Regions from separate parts of the Bradyrhizobium sp. 87 genome, predicted to be linked through region 2. Evidence: riboswitches for the same ligand, from Rfam matches in the RefSeq annotation. Region 2 holds a riboswitch; each other region holds the start of a gene.
What was found. A riboswitch is a leader RNA that binds a small molecule or an ion and turns the genes downstream of it on or off. The one in region 2 is predicted to bind cobalamin.
Positions count from the first base shown of each region.

Region 1: it holds a riboswitch for cobalamin, as region 2 does, so the genes downstream of both, IVB50_RS38805 (DUF1636 domain-containing protein) here and metE (5-methyltetrahydropteroyltriglutamate--homocysteine S-methyltransferase) in region 2, are expected to answer to the same signal.
Region 3: it holds a riboswitch for cobalamin, as region 2 does, so the genes downstream of both, IVB50_RS38720 (TonB-dependent receptor) here and metE (5-methyltetrahydropteroyltriglutamate--homocysteine S-methyltransferase) in region 2, are expected to answer to the same signal.

Region 1 covers NZ_JADPIQ010000148.1:69,441-77,014, forward strand. The annotation lists gene cobW (cobalamin biosynthesis protein CobW) at 1-683, opposite strand, end outside; gene IVB50_RS38805 (DUF1636 domain-containing protein) at 680-1,063, opposite strand; cobalamin riboswitch at 1,158-1,376, opposite strand; gene cobO (cob(I)yrinic acid a,c-diamide adenosyltransferase) at 1,417-2,052, shown strand; gene IVB50_RS38815 (cobyric acid synthase) at 2,063-3,511, shown strand; gene cobD (threonine-phosphate decarboxylase CobD) at 3,500-4,462, opposite strand; gene cbiB (adenosylcobinamide-phosphate synthase CbiB) at 4,474-5,415, opposite strand; gene cobU (bifunctional adenosylcobinamide kinase/adenosylcobinamide-phosphate guanylyltransferase) at 5,537-6,040, shown strand; gene cobS (adenosylcobinamide-GDP ribazoletransferase) at 6,037-6,819, shown strand; gene bluB (5,6-dimethylbenzimidazole synthase) at 6,824-7,456, shown strand.
Region 2 covers NZ_JADPIQ010000125.1:97,605-105,178, reverse strand. The annotation lists partial or broken gene IVB50_RS30865 (SMP-30/gluconolactonase/LRE family protein) at 1-82, shown strand, start outside; gene IVB50_RS42815 (GNAT family N-acetyltransferase) at 366-1,106, opposite strand; gene IVB50_RS30860 (EAL domain-containing response regulator) at 1,776-2,990, shown strand; gene IVB50_RS30855 (4Fe-4S binding protein) at 3,611-3,814, shown strand; gene IVB50_RS30850 (hypothetical protein) at 3,836-4,102, opposite strand; gene IVB50_RS30845 (hypothetical protein) at 4,375-4,536, opposite strand; cobalamin riboswitch at 4,909-5,108, shown strand; gene metE (5-methyltetrahydropteroyltriglutamate--homocysteine S-methyltransferase) at 5,208-7,523, shown strand.
Region 3 covers NZ_JADPIQ010000148.1:48,113-55,686, forward strand. The annotation lists gene IVB50_RS38710 (hydantoinase/oxoprolinase family protein) at 1-1,294, opposite strand, end outside; gene IVB50_RS38715 (PepSY domain-containing protein) at 1,764-3,200, opposite strand; gene IVB50_RS38720 (TonB-dependent receptor) at 3,212-5,569, opposite strand; cobalamin riboswitch at 5,685-5,887, opposite strand; gene IVB50_RS38725 (histidine phosphatase family protein) at 5,960-6,532, shown strand; gene cobT (nicotinate-nucleotide--dimethylbenzimidazole phosphoribosyltransferase) at 6,533-7,574, opposite strand, start outside.

The DNA of each region.
Region 1 (7,574 bases), on a different contig from region 2:
CCGAGGCCGAGGATGAGGCGCGCGTCGATCGCGCCGTCGGTGATCGCCAGCATCGGCACGCGGCGCGACATCTCGGCGGTGATCGCCGCCTTGGCTGCTTCGAGGCCTGCCGCGCCCGCAAGATCGGCCTTGGTCAGCAGCACGATGTCGGCGCAGGCGATCTGGTCTTCGAACACTTCGGACAGCGGCGTCTCATGGTCGAGATTGCCGTCCGCCGCGCGCTGCGCTTCGACGGCGTCAGGGTCGGGCGCAAAACGGCCGGCGGCGACAGCTTCGGCGTCGGCCAGCGCGATCACGCCGTCGACCGTGATGCGCGAACGGATCTCCGGCCAATCGAACGCCTTGAGCAACGGCTTGGGCAGCGCCAGGCCCGAGGTCTCGATCAGGATGTGATCGGGCTTGACGGCCCGCGACAGCAGCTTCTCCATGGTCGGAATAAAATCGTCGGCGACGGTGCAGCAGATGCAGCCATTGGCGAGCTCGATGATGTTCTCTTCCGGGCAATTCGCATCGGCGCAGGATTTCAGAATCTCGCCATCGACGCCCTCGCTGCCGAACTCGTTGACGAGCACCGCGAGCTTCTTGCCATTGGCATTGGCAAGCAGATGCTGGATCAGCGTGGTCTTGCCGGAGCCGAGAAAGCCCGTGACGACCGTGACCGGGACTTTTGCGAGCGAATTCATTCGGCGGCCTCCGGCACGACGGCCAAGGGGGAAATGGGGGGAATGCGGGCAAGCGATTGCTTGCGGAATATCTCCGGGCGGCTGCGCCAGGGCACGAGGCCGTCGGGCGCGGCCGCATAGGCCGCGGCGCCCGCGACCACATCGCTCGCATTCGCATCCGACAGACGGCCATAGACATAGGACCAGCGGCCGGGCGCGCTGAGCGCGACGGAGCAACCCTGGTTGCATGCAGACAGGCATTCGACGGGAACCACGCTGACGCCGTCGGGCACGCCGGCCTCGAGGATCGCGCCATGCAGGCGCTTGCCGGGCGTCGTCTCGCCTTCGCCAAGTGTCTCGCCGGCGCGGCAGGTAATGCAGACATGAAGTGTGACGGTCATCGCTTCTTCCAGAATAAACAGCGGGAAGCGATGAGGCCCACGAACCGTTCTTGCGAAGGCCCGTTTCCCCGTCGCGGAACACCCCGTCCGCCGGTCCAAAATCGTCCGCGTTGGCAGGTCTCCCGGCTTGCGGAGCAGGGTTTCCCCTTCGATCCCCGCCTTCCCGATCCCCAGGGGATCAGTGGCTTCGGGCATCTCTCCGGTCACGGTCGCGGGGGCGGCTGCATTTTGGAACCAAATCTTGCCGATTCGGACCCTATCGCATTCCCTCTTCGCCTGTCGTAGGACAGGAACCAACGCCGGGCCACCATTTGCCCCCGACCGCCTCTTGTCAAGCCGAAGGATCCCGTCCGATGACGTCAGAACCGGATACCCAGACGGCCGACGAAACCGACGCCCGCCACGCCTCAAAAATGGCGAAGAAGAAGGTCGCCCGCGACAAGATCATGGCGACCAAGAGCGGCGAAAAGGGCCTGATCATCATCCACACCGGGGCCGGCAAGGGCAAGTCCTCTTCGGCCTTCGGCATGATCGTCCGCTGCGTCGCCCATGGCTTCCCCTGCGCGGTCGTGCAGTTCATCAAGGGCGCCTGGGACACCGGCGAGCGCCGCATGCTGACCGGCCATTTCGGCGACCTCTGCCAATTCCACGCCATGGGCGAGGGTTTTACCTGGGAGACGCAGGACCGCGCCCGCGACATCGCCGCCGCGCGCGCCGGCTGGGAGAAGGCCAAGGAGCTGATCCTCGACCAGAATCTCCGCATGGTCGTGCTCGACGAGATCAACATCGCGCTGCGCTACGACTATCTTGACATCGCGGAGGTCGTCGAATTCCTCACGACGCAGAAGCCGCCGATGACGCATGTCGTGCTCACCGGCCGCAACGCCAAGGACGAGCTGATCGAGATCGCCGATCTCGTCACCGAGATGACGCTGGTCAAGCATCCCTTCCGCTCGGGCATCAAGGCGCAAGCCGGCGTCGAGTTCTAAGAAACTCGCGATGGCGCGCGCATTGATGATCCAGGGAGCCGGCTCGGACGTGGGCAAGTCGCTCATCGTTGCCGGCCTCGCACGCGCCTTTGTGCGACGCGGCCTGCGCGTGGTCCCGTTCAAGCCGCAGAACATGTCGAACAATGCAGCCGTCACCGTTGACGGCGGCGAGATCGGCCGCGCCCAGGCACTCCAGGCGCTCGCCGCCGGCGTCGAGCCGCACACCGACATGAACCCGGTGCTGCTCAAGCCCGAGACCGATGTCGGCGCGCAGGTGATCGTGCAAGGAAAACGCATCGCGACCGCGCGCGCGCGTGAATATGCGGCGATGAAACCGTCATTGATGGGCGCCGTGCTGGAGAGCTTCGAGCGGCTGAAGGCGCGCGCCGATCTCGTTCTGGTGGAGGGTGCCGGCAGTCCGGCCGAAGTGAACCTGCGCAAGGCCGACATCGCCAATATGGGTTTTGCGCGCAAGGCCGATGTGCCGGTCGTGCTGGTTGGCGACATCGACCGCGGCGGGGTCATCGCGCAACTCGTCGGCATCAAGACGGTGATCGACCCGGACGATGCCGCGATGATCCAGGGATTTGTCATCAACAAGTTCCGCGGCGATCCCACATTGTTCGACGACGGCTACAGACTGATCGAAGAAAAGACCGCCTGGCGCGGCCTCGGCGTGCTGCCCTGGTTCGCGCGCGCCGGCGAGCTGCCGGCCGAGGATGCGCTGGGCCTGAGCGATGCGCGCAAACCGGGCCAATGCAAGATCGCCTGTCTCGCGCTGTCGCGAATCGCCAATTTCGACGATCTCGATCCGCTCAAGCTCGAGCCTGGCGTCGATCTCGTGATGGTGCGGCCGGGCGAGGCCATTCCCGGCGACGTGCGCCTCGTCATCATTCCCGGCTCGAAATCCACCCGCGGCGACCTCGCCTTTCTGCGCGCGCAGGGCTGGGACATCGATCTCCTGGCGCATTACCGCAGAGGCGGCCATGTGCTCGGCCTCTGCGGCGGCTATCAGATGCTCGGACGCAGCGTCGCTGATCCCGAGGGGATCGAGGGCCCCGCCGGCGACACACCGGGTCTCGGACTTCTGGATGTGGAAACGGTGATGAGCTCGGAGAAGACGTTGACACGCGTCGCGGCGCTGCATGCCGCCACCAATCAGCCGATCGAGGCTTATGAAATCCACATCGGCCGCACTGATGGGCCGGATCGCGCGCGGCCATTCGCAAGGCTGAATGGCGAACCGGAAGGCGCGATCTCGCGCGACGGACGCGTGCAGGGCAGCTATCTGCACGGCCTGTTCACGTCGGATGATTTCCGCAAGGCCTTTTTGGCGAAGCTCGACATTCCCGCCGGCGACGAGCCCTATCACGCCAGGGTCGAGAGTGCGCTCGACGCGCTCGCCGATCACATCGAGCGACATCTCGACGTCGGCGGCCTGCTCGCGCTAGCGCGCTAGAGCCTCGGCCAGGCGCGACCATTCGGGTTCGCCGCCCGGAAGCCCGAGGCGCAGCCATGTCGGCTCCCGCGCGAATACGCGCGACCAGATATGGCGACGCGCCAGCTTCTCCTGCGCGGCAAGGGCGTCGGGCGTCTCGTAGAGACGAAACAGCTGCGTCCCGCCAACGAGCGTCCAGCCTTGCGACTGAACAATGCGATCGAGGCGACCGCAGTCTCGCGCGAGCCGCGCGGAGGTGGCCTCGGCCCAGGCATCGTCACCCAAAGCGCGGCAACCGATCGCGATTGCCGCTCCCGAGACGGGCCAAGGTCCCGACATCGCCGCAAGCCTAGCGATATCGGACGAATTGCCGAGCGCGAAACCGAGCCGCAGGCCGGCAAGGCCGTAAAACTTTCCGAAGGAGCGCAGGATCAGCAGCCCCGGCCGATCCTCGGATGCAAGCGATAGCTGCGGGGCCACATCGGCAAAACTCTCGTCGACGACGAGACGGCCGACGCGCGGCAGCAGCGCCAGCAAATCCTTTGGCGTATGACATCGGCCGTCGGGATTGTTGGGATTGACGACAATGGCGAGGTCGGCGCCCGCGAGCGCGTCGAGCGCGCTGACCTCTTCCACCTCCCAGCCCGCGGCCGAGAGCACACCCGCATATTCGTTGTAGGTCGGCGCGAGGATGCGCGCGCGGCCGGGCGGCGCAAGTTGCGGCAGCAGTTGAATCGCCGCCTGTGCGCCGCCAAGCGCGACAACCGCCGCGCTCGTGCGGTAAGCGTGCCGCGCCGCCTGATGCAGCGCCTCGATCTCGGCGCGCGACGGCAACGCGCTCCACGCGCGCGAACTCACCTCGCCCACGGGATAAGGCAGGCGGTTGATACCGGTCGACAGATCGATCCAGTCCTCCGCGCGACCGCCGAAGCGCTGCTGGGCCTGATCGAGATTTCCACCGTGCTCGCGCATGCGCTGTTCTTTCACGCGAAGGCCAGGATCGCAAGGATGCCGGCGAGCAGCAGCATGGTGCGGCGGTAAACCGTCAAGCCTCGATCGATGTCGGCGGCAAGCGGATCGCGCGCAGCTTCATTCAGCCATGGCTCGTTCGTGATGCTGCCGTGATAGATCCGCGGACCGCTGAGCCGCACACTAAGCGCGCCCGCCATGGCCGCTTCCGGCCAGCCGGCATTGGGCGAACGGTGACGGCGTGCATCCCGCGTCATGCACGACAGCGCCTCTGATCGCCGTGGCGCCAGCAGCACGAACAGAAGTCCGGTCAGCCGCGCCGGAATGAAATTGGCGACATCGTCGATGCGCGCCGCGGCCCAGCCGAAGGCTTCGTGGCGTTCAGAGCGATGGCCGATCATGGAGTCCAGCGTGTTGATCGCCTTGTAGCCCAAAATGCCGGGCAGACCGAACAGCGCGCCCCAGAACACCGGTGCGACGATGCCGTCGGACGCATTCTCGGCGAGGCTCTCGATCGCAGCGCGCGCGATCCCGGCCTCGTCAAGCGCGGCGGGATCGCGGCCGACGATGCGCGAGACCGCCTCGCGTGCGGCGGCGATATCACCGGCCCGCATGGGATTTGCGACGGCAGCAACGTGGTCGTGCAACGAGCGCAAGGCGATCAGCGGCCAGGCCAGAACCCCGACCAGCACGAGCTGGATCAATCCCAAGGGAAGCAGAGACTGCAGCACCCAGCCGAGCGCGACAGCGAGCGCGATCACGACGAGTGCTCCGGCAAGACCCGCGGCGCGGCGAAATGCCGGCGGATCGGACGGTCGATTCCACGAGGTGTCGATGGCAGAGATCAGCCCGCCCAGCCAGGTGACGGGATGGCCGATCCGCGCGAACAACCACAACGGCCAGCCCAACAGGGCATCCACCACCATCGCCACCGCCATCGCACCCGCAAAACCCACACCCGCCTCCTGTCCCGCCCCTGTTGCGCAAACGACGGCCGGAGCGCAAGCCCCCGGCTGGCGGATTTCGGCTTTGTTTTTGGCCGCGTTTGGTGATTAGTCAGACCCACAGGAGATTTTTATGGCCGTCATCTTGATCACGGGCGGAGCGCGATCGGGCAAGAGCGCCCATGCGGAAAAACGCGCACGCAGCTTTCCGGGCCGACCCGTCTACATCGCTACGGCCGAGGCGCTCGACGCGGAAATGGAAGCACGCATCGAAAAGCATCGCAGACGCCGCTCAACCGATTGGATCGAGCGGGAGGTACCGCTCGATCTTCTGCAGGCGCTGATCGAGACCGATGGCGGCGGGCCTAGACTGGTGGACTGCCTGACCCTGTGGCTCTCCAACATGATGCTTGCGCAGCGCAACTGGGATCACGAAGTCATGAAGCTCGCCCTCTTCCTGCGCGGCCAGAAGAGCCCCGTCGTCTTCGTCACCAACGAAGTCGGCCTCGGCATCGTCCCCGACAATGCGCTGGCGCGGAGCTTCCGCGACGCCGCCGGCTTCATGAACCAGGCCATCGCCGCCGTTGCGGACGAGGCCGAGTTCGTCGTCGCCGGCCTGCCGATGAAACTGAAATGATGCCGCGCGACCAATTTTTGCGAGACGTCATCGCCGATCTCAGGATGGCGGCATCGTTCGTGACAATCCTCCCCGTCGCATTGTCGAAGCCCGCAGCTGACGGCGCCGTCGCACGCGCGACCTGGGCTCTTCCAGTCGCGGGACTGCTGGTCGGCCTTGCCGGCGCCTTGGTCTACAAGGTCGCGAGCCTGTTGGGTCTGTCGCCGAACCTTGCCGCCCTGCTCGCGCTGGCCGCGACCGCCCTCGTCACCGGCGCGCTGCACGAGGACGGCCTTGCCGATACCGCCGACGGGCTCGGCGGCGGCCGCACCCGCGAGCGCAAGCTCGAGATCATGCGCGACAGCCGGATCGGCACCTATGGCGTCTGCGCGCTGATCCTGTCGTTCGGCCTGCGCTGGAGCGCGCTCGCGACGATCGCCAATCCGTGGGCCGTCGCGCTCGCACTGTGCGCTGCGCACACTGCGGCCCGCGCGGGCTTGCCGGCCTTCATGTCGCAGGTCGCGCCTGCGCGACCTGACGGCCTGTCGGCGAGCGCCGGATCACCGCCGAGTCGAAGCGTTGCGATCGCATTCGCTGTTGGAATCCTCGCGCTCGTGCTCGCGCTTGGGCCGGGCAAGGCGCTGGTGAGCCTGATCCTGCTCGCCCTCTCCGGCCTGATGCTGGCGCGACTTGCCATCCGCCAGATCGGCGGGCAGACCGGCGACATCCTTGGCGCGTTCGAGCAGACCGGCGAGATCCTGATCCTGCTGGTTGCCGCAGCTGTCCAGATCGGAGGCTGACGTGATGGTCGAGTTCGACGACACCTTTCGCCAGCACTTGCGCGAGCTGTTCGTGTGGCGCCGCGACGTGCGCCGCTTTCGCGCCGATCCGTTGCCGGACGGCGCCATCGATCGCCTGATCGAGACGGCCTGTCTCTCGCCCTCGGTCGGCCTCAGCCAGCCCTGGCGCTTCGTCATCGTCGATGACGCCGCACGGCGTCGCGCCGTGATCGACGACTTCAAAGCGTGCAACGCGGACGCGCTGAATTCCTATGCCGGTGAGCGCGCAGCACGCTATGCCACGCTGAAACTGTCGGGTCTCGAACAGGCCCCCGGCCACCTCGCCGTGTTCGCGGACAAGGCCAGCGACACCGGTCACGGCCTCGGCCGCGCGACGATGCCGGAGACGACGGAATATTCCGTGGTTGCGGCGATCACCGCGATGTGGCTGGCCGCGCGCGCCGAGGGCATCGGGCTTGGCTGGGTATCGATCCTCCATCCGGATCGCATCCACGCCATTCTCGACGTGCCCGACACCTGGAAATTCATCGCCTATCTCTGTATCGGCTATCCGGAAGTCGAATGCGACCGGCCCGAGCTGGAACAGGCGAAGTGGGAGCAGCGGCGGGGGGCAGAGGAATTCACGCTGCAGCGTTAATCAGGCCACGCCGGAGATCCATCTTCTGTGTTGCGAGCGACTGCCGACGTAGGAATACGGTATCGGACTGCCAAACGCTGCGAATGAGCAGTCACAAACGCATTTTTTCGTCAATTGT
Region 2 (7,574 bases):
CTGCACGAACCTCGTATTGGAGGCGGCAAACGGCACATTGCTCATTACGGAATCCTCTACCGAATCAGTGTTGATGGCTGATTTCGTCACCTTCCTTGAACGTTCGCCAGCAGGAGCGACAGCGTGGTACCGAATCCCTTTACGCGACGGTCCACCGAATCAAGTTGCAGGAAGAAGCCCCATAGATGATTGGCTTGCCAGTTGCCGAGGCATTGGACTTGGCGACGAATGGATCGCATTTGTGTACGGTGATCCCAAACTGGCGGCATTGTGTGGGAAGCACGAAAGAACGACTCGGCTATCGTTTGTAAGGCTAGGTCGGGCTTCGCCCGCAACGGGCCGCCGAGGACCTGGCTCCGCGCCTTCTAGCCGGGCAGGTTTCCGCTCGCGGTCCACGAGCCTTGAGAAGACCATCGTATCGCTCCGCACCATGAAGAACGATTTGATGGTTGATACCCGCCAAAAAAGTCGAAGAGGTAACCCGCTCGCAGTGGGAGTAAGCACCGCATCAGCGCCGAGGTTCTCGATTGTCCTCGGCCGCGATGCACGCGTTGGAGCGTTCGTTTTGAGAAGCAACAAGCAGCAGGATTTTCTGCCTTGAAAGTCTTTAGTGACAGGACCAGGAGCGCTTTTAAGTGTGGAGCAGAGGTCGCAGTACTGTCATAGCCTCTTGCGCGCGCGCAATCCTCCAACCCGATATCCCCTCTCCTCGTGAAACGGCGTACCCGTTCTAAGGCCGGATAGCCATCAGGGGGCAACGCAACCTCAATCATCTGCCAGCCTCGGCGCTTCGCCTCCGAACGTACCGCCTCGAGCAGATGCCCACCGCGGTCAGAGCTTCGGAAGTCCCGAGAAATCCATAGCTCCTGAAGCACGCCGTACGCTCCAGCTGCTCTCACGGCCAGGACGGCGGAGATGGCAGCGATCCCTACAATCTGCCCGGTGGCTTGTTCCTCGATGACAAAAATGAAGCCCTCTTCGGGATCCTGAATCAGGCGCAAAGCAGTCTGCTTTGCGCCTTCAAGGCTGAACTCTGGTCCGGGACCACCTAATTCAGAAAGTAGCTTTCCGACGGCTTCTACGATCGCGTTCTCATCTCCTGGCACGCCTTTGCGCAAAGCCGTGCCCCCGTGGGGCAAGCCTTGCGCTTCAGCGCCAACACGAACACCCGTCACGTTAGTCCCTCCAGTCCCTCTTGAGGATATCCATGTTCAGAAGGATACAGAGAACGCAACTGAGAGAAACTATCAAGCTCGATAGGGAATAGGACGTCCGCACTCGCTATAACCAACAGAGGTGAGGTAAGTGCAAGCTGTTGCCGTTCTCAGAATCGACCGCGGCTTGATCCGCTGCGAACTCAGTTGGATCTCCTTCGACTAGATAGGGAATCCACGAGACGGCACATTCGCGCGTGGGCAGGCCGGCCATGCCGATCAAACATTTCGTAGGAGAGATTGCTGATCATCACTCACGAGACTCGATTCAGTACATCTTGCAGCATGATCATCGCCGTGGCATAGGGCGCATCAGCTCGGCGCGTCCGAAGGTGAGATTCCCCACACTCGTGTGCGTCACTCGTACAAAGTTGCGCGAGCCGGGACAGGTATCATACGCGTGCGCCCGACAAAATCGTCCGAACAACATCGCGAAAAGATTTTGCACGCTAATGCACTATCTTAAGCTTACCTCGAAGAATCGAAAGATAATGGCAAGCACTGCTTGTTTGGACCTTCGCTCCTCGTTTAAGGGACCTTCACGGAAGGGGAGTGGTTGCGATGGAGCATGGGCAGGCCGAACTGGTCGGAGGGAAACCTGTAATCTTCGGGCAGCGTAAGGTGCGGCCGCGAGCGTGCGTGGCCGTGGGCAAGCGGCATCTGCGCGCCTTTCTACGCGATGTGCTAGAGGATATGGGGTTTGTGATCAGCGAATGCGGGACTGCTGACGAGCTGCCGCGCGTACTCTGCACGGACTTCCCTGATCTGATCCTGCTCGGCATTGGCTCGGATCGCATCGAGCCTGGACGATTGCTCGAGATACTCGTACGCGAAGAATTTGCAGGCAGAGTGCTGGCGTTCGGCGCCCGCGAGTCGATCGTCATGACGGCAGTGCAGCAGGTCGGGGGCGAATATGGACTTGATATGCTGCCGCCGCTGAGGACGCCGTTTGCAGCCGAGACGCTGCGCGATCGGGTCGCCATGCTCTTGCCCAGAGAGCCGGCGCCCCGTCCCGCAGTCCATGTCGGAGAAGCCTTACACGCTGGCTGGCTTGAGCTCTGGTATGAGCCGAACTTTGACCCGTGTACCCTCAGCCGCCGCGGCGCCGAGGCGCTTGTGCGAATGCGGCATCCGACCTGGGGCGTTGTTCCACCAGCGTATTTCATCCCGGAGGCTCACGATCCGCATTTTAGGGACTTGTCGCAGTTCGTGATCGACCGCGCGATCAAGGATTGGAAGTATCTTCTGGAGCAGCAAACTTCGACCGATCTCTCCATCAATCTCCCGGCAGCATTCCTGATTGACCCGCAGGCGGTACGCGATCTCTGTCAGCGCATGCCGTCGCACCCCGCTTTCGGCGGCTTGACGATCGAAATCGAGAGCGAGGAAGCGATCCAGAACCTAGATCTCCTGATCGAGGTCGCGCGTGAGGTTCGCTTTCACAACATTGGCCTTGCAATCGACAATATCGGCGCCAATTGGCCGCAGCTGATGGGGCTCGAAAAATTCCCGTTCATGAAATTAAAAGTGGACCGGCAGTACGTCGCCGGTTGCGGAAATGGGCCCCTGAAGCGAACGGTGTGCCGCCATATCGTCGATCTAGCCAAAGAGTACAGTGTGCGCACCGTCGCCGCAGGCGTGGAGAGCCACGCCGACCTGATCGCTGTGACCGAACTCGGCTTCGACCTTGCGCAGGGCCATCTGTTCGGAAAGGCCATGCCGCTGAAGCAATTTGCACAGTCATCTTTCAGCCCTGTTCCACTTCGTCCAAAATAGTTGCATGAGGAGTGACTGAGCACAGCCAGGCAAAGCGTACCAGCGCTGGCCCGCGCGGCCATGCCTACTCGGCACCAGGCATGCGGCTGACAGCAATTAAATCGGCCACTTTGCAAACCCAGTATCGCTTCTCCCGGCCGAACTTCATTTCCCTCCGAAGCGATGCCGAAGGTTATTGTAGCACAAAGCCCTTTTGGCAAGGCTCCAGCCAGTCAATCCGCGGAGTTAACGTTGCAGGCGTGAGCGCGGCTTGGACAAAATCTCCGGTCAGGGCGTGTGACCGGAGGTTTGCCGACATCCGGCGTAGACGTGCGTCGGCTCGCGGCTTCTACTCGCGCCGCCGGTTTCGGGAATCGTCGAGCGTCGCTTGGCCCCGCGCTGCGATGCCAGACAAACCGACGGAAGCTCGCAGCAGTCGAGTCGCGACTGGCTATCGGAGTAGGGGCCCGAGGGCTCGCACGGCTTGATATTGAAGCGGCCCATGCTGTCGCAGATGCAACATGGTCTCAGACCCCGCACAGCACCATTGGGCAAGTTGCCCATCATTGAGCGCGCCTGTCCTTGGCACGGCATTTGAAAGGGATCGCCAATGGCATCGCTCGCCTAAGGAGTCGGAAGGCATGGCTTACAAGATCGTCGCTTCGCAATGTACCGTTTGTGGGGCATGTGAGTTCGAGTGTCCCAACGCGGCGATCAGCCTCAAGCGCGACATTTACGTTATCGATGCAAAAAAGTGTACGGAGTGCGAGGGCCATTCCGACACGCCGCAATGCGCTGTGGTCTGTCCGGTGCCTGACACCTGTGTCCCGTCTAAGACAACATAAGCAGCCCGCGTCCAGAAGGCTTCACCGCTCGATTTCGCGCACGAAGGAGTAGATGTCGAGCTTGTGGAGGCCGCCTTCCGCGTGCGGCGCATCGAGGTCGATCAACATCGTTATGAGCTTAAGGCGCTGATCGACTCCGAGAAACCCTCGAAGGGCTCTGTCAGAGGAGACCGTCAAATTTGTCTCGAATAATGACAAGGCCGCCTCGATGCTCCAGGTCGCCGCGTTGAGGCTTATCGTCGTTGGCTGACGAGCCGAGGCGAGGTGGACGGGCGTCGAATATCCCAAGATCAGCTTGCAGGATATCTAACGCTACGTCACTTCGAAGCCGAAGAGACGGTCTCCACGCGCGACCAGATCGGTCCGGAGATCCTGAAGACGTACGAGAAGCTGGGCATCCGCTTGCCCACGGTCACCATGCACGAGTGCATGGAGCTAGGGTCCTAACAGGATCCCCGCCGCCCGCGCTCTCGCCGCTTACTCCCGTTCCGCAAGTCAGCGTGCATCCTGACGTCCGGAACTGTTCCTGCGATGCCGCGCAGGCCAACGTCCAGGCTGCACTACTCGCCAGCGGCGACGGAAACAACGAAGGCGCGGCCAAAGTCGCTCAGCACGTAAGTGCTTGGCACACCGAAGGAGATCATCTTGACGAACGCCACGGAGCGATCGAGCTCACGGCTCGTCGCGGGGTCCGCCGAACACAGGCAGTCCGGCCTGATCATCCGTTTGATCCTGGAGCAATCCGGCCTTGACAATTCCTAAGGAGCCTCATGGCGCTGTGATCAAGCGGATGCCGGCCGAGGATGATCGCAAACGTCCTCGCGGGCGAGTTCGAGAAGCTGCTGACGGAAAAGACCGGATTTGTCGCGATCACGCAGATGTCGAAGCGCCCACCGCGTTCGTTCTGCTCGCGTTGGCTCATCCGAGTACGCCAAGCGGGTGTTGACGGACGCATTCACAAGCGGAGGCTCCACAGATCTAGGCGTTTTTACCAGGCCGGGAGTAAGACCGTTGTGCCCTAGCTGGTACAGCTCGCAATCGCTTGGGCAATATCGCGGCGACACTTAGTAGGTTGACGGATCGATCCTCGTGCGCCTAATGCCAGCCGTCGTGGTCTTCGGATTCGTTTGATCCGGAGCTAAGAGGGAAGCCGGTGCAATGCCGGCGCTGCCCCCGCAACTGTAAGCGGCGAGCCGCTGTCCAACGAAGTCACTGAAGCCATGCGGCTTCGGGAAGGCCGGACAGCAGCGACGACCCGCGAGCCAGGAGACCTGCCTCGACAATATATCGTCCACGGGCGGGGTGTCCCGGTGTGCGCCAAGCAGCTGTCGCTCACGCGATATTCGCTGCATGCGTCCGCCATGGCCTTTGCCCCAATCATGGGGTCTGAGCTATGTCTTTTCTTTCGCTTCCCGTTGCCACACTGGGGACGTCACGCATCGGCCCACGACGCGAACTCAAAGTCGCGCTCGAGAGCTACTGGGCGGGAAACTCCAGCGAAGCCGAGCTCCTCGAGGCGGGGAGTGGACTTCGTGCCGCTAATTGGGCACGGCAGAAATCCCGCGGTGCGACCGTCATTCCTTCGAATGACTTCTCGTTTTACGACCATGTGCTCGATACCAGCCTAATGGTTGGCGCCATTCCCGACGTCTACGGCTGGACCGAAGGTCCTGTGTCGCTCAAGACCTACTTCACCATGGCGCGTGGCGCTCAGGACGGTGGTCACGCTCAGCATGGGCCTGGCGTAGCCGCTCAGGAAATGACGAAGTGGTTCGATACCAACTACCACTACATGGTGCCGGAATTTCACCGGGATCAGATCTTTAAGTATTCCTCTCGAAAGCCGATCGAGGAATATGAGGAGGCAAAAAGCCTCGGCTACCAAACGCGCCCCGTCCTAGTTGGCCCAGTCACTTTCCTGAAGCTCGGCAAAAGCGCAAATCCCGCATTCAATCCGCTGTCGCTGCTCGATCGGCTCCTCCCAGTCTATGTCGATGTTCTCCGCGAACTATCCTCGCGCGGTGCTGAATGGGTTCAGCTGGACGAGCCATGCCTAGTGATGGACGTCGACGAAGCATCGCGGGCGGCTGTCCGCCGGGCCTATGCTCATTTCGCAAAGGTTGTGCCGGCCCTTAAAATAATGCTGGCCACATATTTCGGAGCTATCGGCGACAATCTTGAAACAACTATGGCCTTGCCCGTTGCCGGGCTTCATGTGGATCTGGTTCGGGCACCTGACCAGTTGGACGCAATTGTCGCCACAACCCGTAGAGATCTCGTGGTCTCACTAGGCGTCGTTGATGGTCGGAACGTGTGGCGCTCCAATCTTCCGGCGCTGCTCGACCAACTTGCTCCTATGGTCCAAAAATTGGGCAGGCACCGTGTTCAGATTGCTCCTTCCTGCTCGCTGCTTCATGTTCCGATCGACATTGAGCTAGAGACCGATCTCGATCCCAATCTGAAGACATGGCTGGCGTTCTCAGTTCAGAAGATCAAGGAACTTTCGATATTGGGCAAAGCGCTGGCCGGCCATGCTGCCGAGGTGGCCGATGAACTTGCGCTTTCGGAGGGGGCAGCCGTCACCCGCGAAATATCGCCCGAGATCCACAATGCGAATGTCGCCGGACGAATCGCCGCGATCGACGATAGCATGCTTCGCCGTCGCAGTGCGTTCACCCAGCGTGCCGACGTCCAGCGCGTCGCGTTCGCATTGCCGATGTTTCCAACGACAACCATCGGATCCTTCCCGCAAACGGCCGATGTCCGGAATGCGCGCGCGGCTCATGCGCGGGGAACGTTGAATGACACGCAGTACGAGCAGCTTCTGAAAGCGGAGACAGCCCGTACCGTGAAGTGGCAGGAAGATATCGGCCTGGACGTGCTCGTACACGGTGAGTTCGAGCGCAATGACATGGTTCAATACTTTGCCGAGCAGCTGTTGGGCTTCGCTTTCACCAAGCATGGCTGGGTTCAGTCTTATGGCTCGCGGTACGTTCGTCCGCCTATCCTGTTCGGAGATGTCTCCCGGCCGAAGCCCATGACCGTCGAATGGTGGCGCTATGCGCAGTCTCTGACCAAAAAACCCGTCAAGGCTATGCTGACCGGACCGGTGACGATCCTGAACTGGTCGTTTGTCCGTGACGACATCTCGCTGCGCGAGACATGCCGACAGATCGCTCTCGCGATCCGAGATGAGGTCATTGACCTTGAGGCGGCTGGAGCGACCATGATCCAAATCGACGAGGCTGCGTTGCGGGAGGGATTGCCGCTACGCAAATCGCAGTGGAAGAACTATCTCGATTGGGCGGTGGACAGCTTCCGCCTTTGCTCCTCCCCGGTCGCCGACGGAACTCAGATCCATACTCACATGTGTTATTCCGAGTTCAACGAAATCATCGATGCGATCGCAGCAATGGATGCCGACGTCATTTCAATCGAGACGTCGCGTTCTAAGATGGAATTGCTCGAGGCCTTCAAGAGCTACAAATATCCCAATGAGATCGGGCCCGGCGTCTATGACATTCATTCACCGCGCATTCCCGCAGCGGCGGAAATCAAGCAGCTGATTGTGTTGGCGCGGCAGCGAGTTTCCGATCGGCAGCTCTGGATCAATCCCGACTGCGGACTGAAAACGCGAAGGTGGGAGGAGGTGCGTCCCGCGCTCGTTAATATGGTGGCCGCCGCACGCGAGTTGCGGGCCGAGCCATGATGGTGCGGAGCGTTTCGCCAGCGCGTTTGTCAACAAGATGCAAGCGCTTTG
Region 3 (7,574 bases), on a different contig from region 2:
CGCGCTCGACGGTGACGCGGCGGAGCGCGCGCGCCATTGTCGCGTTCGCGACCTTGATGATGCCGAGCGCGGTTTCGGTCAGGCTCAGCCCCAGAGTGCGCGCGATCGGCGCGATGACATCACTGGCTGCCTTGATGTCAATTCCGATCCGGTCGCCGAGTTTGGCGTCCGGATTGAGATAGCCGAGCACGGCGTTGGCATCGGTGATGGTCGGCTCGGTACCGCCGCGGCCGTAGCAGGCCGGTCCAGGCTCGGAGCCGGCGCTTTCCGGTCCGACCGTCAGGCCACCGGAGCCGTTGCGCACGATCGAGCCGCCGCCCGCCCCGATCGAGTGCACCGCGAGCATCGGCTGGCGCAGCGGCTTGTCGCCGAGCATGCGGCCGTCGGTCATCTCGGCCTGACCGTCGACGATCAGGCACACGTCGGTCGTGGTGCCGCCCATATCGAACGTCAGCATCCGGGACGTGCCGAGCTGGCGCGCGATGCTGACCGATGCGGAGACGCCGGCCGCGGGGCCCGACATCGCCATCACCAGCGGCCGCCGCTTCACGGCCGAGATCGGCACCATGGCGCCGGCCGAATGAAACACCTGCAGGCCGGGACCGATCGGCAGCCGCAGCTCCAGTTCGCTGAGATATTCCACCGCAATCGGCATCGCCGCGGCGTTGAACACGGTCGCCGAAGTCCGCTCGTATTCGCGCGCCTCGGGATTGACCTCGTGCGACAGCGAGACGTGGGCAACGACGCCCTTGAGCCGCTCGCCGAGCATCTTCTCGTGCACCGGATTGGCATAGGCATGCAGCAGCGCGACCGCGACACTCTGCACGCCGGTCCCCTTCAGCCAGGCCACCAGACGCTCGATCTCCGCGTCATCCAGCGCCTTCAGCACCCGGCCCTCGTGATCGAGGCGCTCAGCAAGCCCGAAGCATCGTTCCGGCGGCACCAGCGGCAGCGATTTTGGCGGGACGTCGAGACGATAGAGATCGCGGCGGCGATAGCGCGCGATCTCCAGCACGTCGGCAAAGCCTTCGGTCGCCACCAGTGCCACTTTCGGCAGCCGTCCTTCGACGATGGCGTTGGTCACGCGCGTGGTGCCGTGGACGAAGCGCTTGACCTCGCTCTTGCGCAGGCCGACCGCCTCGATCGCCTCCAGCATCGCCTGAACCGGAGCTTGAGGTCGCGACGGCACCTTCGCGATCCGTGCCTCCGCGGGGGAGTGTCGGATCGCGATGATGTCGGTGAAGGTGCCGCCGATATCGGTGCCAACTTCCCAGTGATTTTCGTCAGTGCTCATGTGTGGGTCAGCTGCGGACGACATTCGAACCGGACGCCGGGTGGTTCCCGTCCTTCGCGAGGTTCAATCGCAAACCGAGAGCGCTCATCATCATCCCCTGTCATGCCACCGCTTGCGAGCGTGGGACAGAGCGATGGCCTCGGGATAGGGCCAGAGTTGTCGCAATGCACTGGACCAGCCCGCGACCGGCGCGGCGCGGCGAGGCACATTTTAGTGCAGCCCTGCCCGCATGGAGAGCACGTCGGTGTGGATCGTTCGACGCGACATAAGTGCGGCGCACCACGAATTTTCCCGGACGAAACACCACATCCGCTGCAGCGCAATCCACGCGCCCCGCACGCACTGTCTAATTTGCAGGCGATCGACCGGCCCTACGGACCATGCGATTGCTTATGAGCTATGCATGGCAGTCGGCTCAGCCTCTCTTTATTGTACGATCAGTAAGCGGTGGTTTTGCCCGCTCCGGCTCTCAGGCCGCGAAGGACGGACGCAGGCGGCGCCAGCCGATGATGATGCCCGTGATGGAGAACAGAAAGCCAAGGGAGCAGAGCCCGACGACCAAGCCGTCGCGCAGCAACGGATGCGCGACGAGAACCGGAAAATCCAACGTATGCAGCGCGCCGTAGAACCAGCGATAAGCTCGCCGCGATGAATCCAGCCTTTGCAGCAAATTGCCGTCGGCGCCGTCGATGTCGAACCAGAGGTCACCGCAATACGAGCGGTAGACCGGGGCGCCCGGGACAGTGGACCGCGCGGGATAGTTGTCGTCCTCGGCAAGTACAGACGGACCGCCGCAGCCGGCCGCGAGGCGCGCGGTCAGCCCCTGGACCTCGTGCACATCCAGAGATCTCGTTGGTCCATCGCGGGGCGCATCCCCTGCCTCGATCAAGGTCTGACCGGCAAGGGCGATCCGATCCCGCCGATAGAGATTGCCGTTGAAGGCAAACCATTCGATCTCACGGGCCGACGGCGATACAGGCTGCCGATCGAACGATGGAGCCGTCGTCCAGTTCGGTGAGGCGTTCATCACGCGTGATTCAGCGGAGATCAATTGCCCACGCGAGAACAGCCGCCCGTGATCCATGGAGAGCCAGCCGCTGAAAATCCAGGTCAGCACGAACACCATCGCCGCGAGGCCGATGAGATGATGCAGCGCATGCCAGCCGCGACAGGGCGAGCCGATCAGACCGCTTCGAGGTTTGATCCGCGCAAGGCCGAGCACAGCGCCCAGCAAGGCCGCGATCAGGGCCAGCAGCGACAAGGTCCAGACCACGCGATCCCACAGCGACCAATTGCTTCGCAGGATCGTTGGATAGATCCAGTGCAGCACGCTGCCGACGAGATTCCAGGTCCGCTCGCTGCGCGTCGTATCCAGGACGATCTCGCCGGTGAGCGAGGAGACATAGACCTCCGTTCCAGCGGCGTCGCCCAGGGCAACCCGAAACAAGGGCCGGTGGCGGTCAAAGCCGTTCGGCACGCTCCATTGGTCATAGTCCGCGCGCGCAAGGATTGCGGCCCGCGCGGCATCCAGCCCGCGGCTGCGCGCGTGGTCTCGCGCGATGGCCAGCGCGACGTCGGAAGATGCGACCGAGGCGCCGGCTCCGTCGGAGGCACGCACTGCGCCCGCGCGCGACGGCCCCGAGACGACATAGACCGGTCCGTCACTGCGCTGGATCAGGCGAACGCGAGTCGCATCAGCAATGCCGCTCGCGGCCACGGCATCGGCGACCGCAAGCTGCCTCGTCTCGGCGCCATCCAGCGGCCCAAGCCCGGCGAAGCGTTCCGCTTCCGTCAGAGACGGAAACGGAACGAAGTGCATCACGATTCCCGTCGCGAACCACATCGCGAATAGCAGGCAGAACGCGATCCCGAGCCATCGATGCAGCAGGACGATCGCGCGCATCATCGATCAGCATCCTACCATTTGAATGCGGCCGAGAGTTCATAGGTGCGCGGTGCACCCAAGAGGATCTGGTCGGGATAGAACGGATCGCCCCAGATCGCATAGCGCTTGTCGGCGATGTTGCGCACCCGGAAAGTCAGGCGAGCCTGGTCGACCGCGTTGAACACCGTCTTCGGGATGTCGACGAAGGCATAGACGTCCGCGACAGTGTAGGCCTTCATCGTCACGACATTCGCATCGGTGTTGTAGCGGTCGCCGACGTGACGGCCGGTGACGCCGACTTCCACGGGCCACGGCGTGAAGAACCGATACGACGCTCCGGCATTCGCCACGACGCGCGGCACGTTCGGCGGCGTGTTGCCGGAGAACGAGCCGCCGACAAAATTAAAGTCGGCGTAGCGCGCATCGACATAGGCGATGTTGCCCCAGAGACGCAGGGGACCGATCGGACGCACGGACGCGGCAAGCTCGACGCCCTTCGATTCCTGCCGTCCGGCAAGGTTGAGCTGCATGCCGCCGGCCGCGGCATAGACGTTCTTGCGCAGGATGTCGTAGGCCGAGAACGACCACTCCGCCCGGTTGTCCCAGAACAGGTGCTTGACGCCGGTCTCGTAGGTGCGCGCGGTGGTCAGGTTCAGCGGATCGGTCGGATTGAGCAGGAAGATGTTGTTGGCCGAGATGTCTGCGCCGGTGGCGTATTGGCTGAAAAAGGTCAGGCCCGGTACGGCTTCCCAGGTGTAGCCGATACGGCCCGTGGTCGGGACCCAGGATTGCGAGAACGGGAAGTTCGCCTTCTCCAGACCGAACTTGTCGGTCGAATTGCGGTCGAGCCCGATATGCTCGACGCGCAGGCCGCCGACCAGCGCAAAGGTCCGTGTCAACTTCAACCGGTCCTCGAACGACAGCGCCTCATTGTCGATGCGCGCGGTCTGCTGCTGAATGGTGAGCAGGCCGTAATAGCCGCGAGGCGGATCGACCAGCGGAACGGAATCGCCGGGGAAATTTGCGGCGCCCGGCCTCACGAAATCAAGGTAGCTTGAGGAAAGCGTCGTGACCAAACGGTTGTCAAAGCCGGCGATATTCGCATCCCAGATCAAATCGGTGACGTTGCCGACCAAGCGTTGGCTGTGCGCGACATAGAAGCGCTCACGATCGACCATGTTGGTCCCGGAATTGAACGCCTCGATCTCATTGTTGAACCATGTGCGCTCAGCTCCGTAAGCATAGGCTTGACTTTTCAGCGTCAGGTCGGGCGCCAGATTCAGCTCGAAACCGCCGCGCAGCCACACCTCCTTCGCTACGTTCCTGTTGTCGAGGACGTTGTAGTTAGTATTGAAGGTGCGGTCGTCGATCGTGACGGCACCGAGATCGGTTTTGTTGTAGTTCGAGACGTAATTGCCGGAAACGATCCCCGTCGTCGCATGCGAGCCGCTGAAGGCAATCGGCACCAGCGGCGCACCCCAATAGGCTTTCGAGCGATCTTCCCGATACTCGATCGCGCCCCAGACCTTGAGGCTGTCGGAGATGCGGTAGTTGAGCTGGCCGGAGACATTGAGCGTCTTGGTGTTGGTGTCGTCGGCAAAGCCGTTGAGCGAGGAACGGCTGACGTCGAAGCGGTAGTCCAGCCCCTGCACATTGGTGCTGCCGCCCGAGCCGTAATGCGCCCGGAACGAGTTCAGCGAGTCCCAGGAGAAATCCGCCTCGTTCCGGATCGGACCGGTGTGCGGCTGCTTGGTGACGAAGTTGATCGCGCCGCCGGCGGCGCCCTCGCCTGACATCAGTGATGCCGGACCCTTCAGGAATTCGACAGCCTCCAGATTGGCCGTGTCCATGATCCGCGAGGTCATGTTCTGCGGACCGATCTTGATGCCGTTGTAGAGCGTGTTGATCTGGCTGTTGGTGAAGCCGCGCATGGAGAAAGCCGAAGGCTCGGCCGGATTGTCGCCGGCTGTGACGCCCACCGCTCCGTGCGCGACGTCGGAGACTGTGCGGTAGCCCTGCTCGCGCATGGTTGCGGCCGAGATCACCTCCACGGTCGCGGGTGTTTCTCGCACGGTCAGGCCGAGGCGCGAAGCGCTTTCGGCGACGGCATTGGTGTTGAGCGGCGTCTGTGCCGCCGTGGTCGGCACGACGGGCTTGGGCACTGCGGATGCAGTCCCCGGCCGGCGCGCTGCTGCGCGGCGTGAGCTCTGCGCGTCCCGTCCGGCCGGGCTGGACTGCCTGCGGGATTGTGGCGCCGACACCTCGACGGGCGGCAGTGGCTCGCGGGCCTGCTGCGCCAAGGCCGCTGGCATGTCGATGGCGACGAAAGATGTGAGAGCGGCGGATGCCAGTAGGAAACGGCGTGGTCGTACGATACGAAGGGAATACACGGTCTTGGACCTCGGAGTGACGTCAGTGGCACGTCACCGCGAACCAGGGTCCCATCGTCCGGCTTGCAGCCTTCCGATGAAGCCGAATGTCTGTACTCCCCGACCGACATCTTCGCGTGTGACCACGGCTGACGGCAGGTCTCCTGGCTCGCGGGTCAGTACCTTGCATCGCCTTCCCGGGACCGAGATACCCAGTGGCTCGTGACGCAAGATTCGCCGCTTACAGTTGCGGGGGCAGCCACGGCATTGGGGACAAACTCCCCGCACCGCATTCCCTTTTCATCCCCTCTCGGGGAAACCGTCGCGAGCATCTAGGATTACGATCCAGACAGAGTCAATGTGCCAGTTGCGGCGTTATTGCCACAACGACCAGTTTCCTTGGAGATAAGCATGGGAGGCGAGACCTTCCTCTGGCTGATACGGCACGCGCCCGTCGATGGCGTCGCGGGGACGATCCATGCGGCCGACGCACCGGCCGATCTCGGCGCTCGGGCGCAGCTGGAGGCACTGCGGCAGCGCCTGCCACGGGACGCCGCGAGCTATGCGAGCCCGTCGCGGCGCACCGTCGAAACGGCCCGCGCGCTGGGGCTCGAGCCGCTGCAGCTGGACGAATTCAGCGAGCAAGACTTTGGCGACTGGACCGGCCGTCGGCATGACGAACTCGCCGCGACCGGTGGCGAGGCCTATGCACGGTTCTGGAGCGATCCGGCGCGCGGACGGCCGTCCGGCGGCGAAAGCTTTGAGGAACAGGTCGCGCGGGTCCGCCTGGGTTTGTCGAAGATCGGCACCGGGGCCGCAACGCTCGTCGTGCATTCCGGCACGATCCGGGCGGCGCTGTGCATCGCGCTCGACCTGACGCCACAAGCGGCCCTGCGCTTCGTGATCGATCCGCTGTCGCTGACCAGGATTGACCGGCTCGCGACCGGCTGGCGCGTCGTCTCCGTCAATCAGCGGACGATTTGATCAGGCCGGACGATCAGGCACATTGGCCTGCGCAAAGGTCGCCATGCCGTTGTGGAGCGCGCAGGCCGACCGCACAAGCGGCAGCGCGATGGCCGCGCCCGATCCTTCGCCGAGCCTGAGATCCAGGCTGATCAGCGGCTGCACGTTCAGCGCGCGGAGCACCAGCCGATGCCCCTGCTCCGCCGACTGGTGCGAGGCCAGCAGGAACAGCTGGCACGAAGGGTTGAGCCGCACCGCCGCCAGCGCCGCGACCGACACGATGAAGCCGTCGATCAACACGGGGATGCGGTGCTGTGCAGCCGCGATAACGGCACCGCAGATGGCGGCGATCTCGAGACCGCCGACGGCGCACAGGATCTTTTCGGGCGCAGCGCCCGCAATGTCATGGCGTGCGATTGCAGCGTCGATCACCCGCGCCTTGTGCGCACGGCCGGCCGCGTCGATGCCGGTACCGCTGCCCGCGATCTCCGCGGCGCTCACGCCGAGCAAGCCGGCCGCGATCGCCGCCGATGTCGTGGTGTTGCCGATGCCCATCTCGCCGAAGATCAGAAGATCGGGCTGCCCGGCCTGTGCGCGCGTCACCGCACGTCGGCCGGCTTCGAACGCAAATGCCAGCTCCGTGGGGGTGAGCGCAGCTTCGACGCTGAAATCGCGCGTACCGCTGCGCGGCTTGTCGGTCACGATTCCAGCCATCTCCTCCTGCGCCAGCGTGCCGGCGTCGACGACCTCCAGGCTGGAGCCCAGCTCACGCGCCAGCACCGAGATTGCGGCACCGCCGGAGGCGAAGTTCGCCAGCATCGCGATCGTCACTTCCTGCGGATAGGCCGAGACGCCCTGCGCGACGATGCCGTGATCGCCGGCGAAGATGATGATCGGCACCCGCGCCGCGCGCGGCTGCTCGGTTGCTTGCAGGCCCGCAAGCTCGATCGCGAGCTGCTCGAGCCGGCCGAGCGCGCCGGTCGGTTTCGTCAGTTGCGCCTGCCGCGCCACCGCCGCCCCGCGATGGACTGCGGAGATATCGGGGCATTGTTGGGTGACCCAT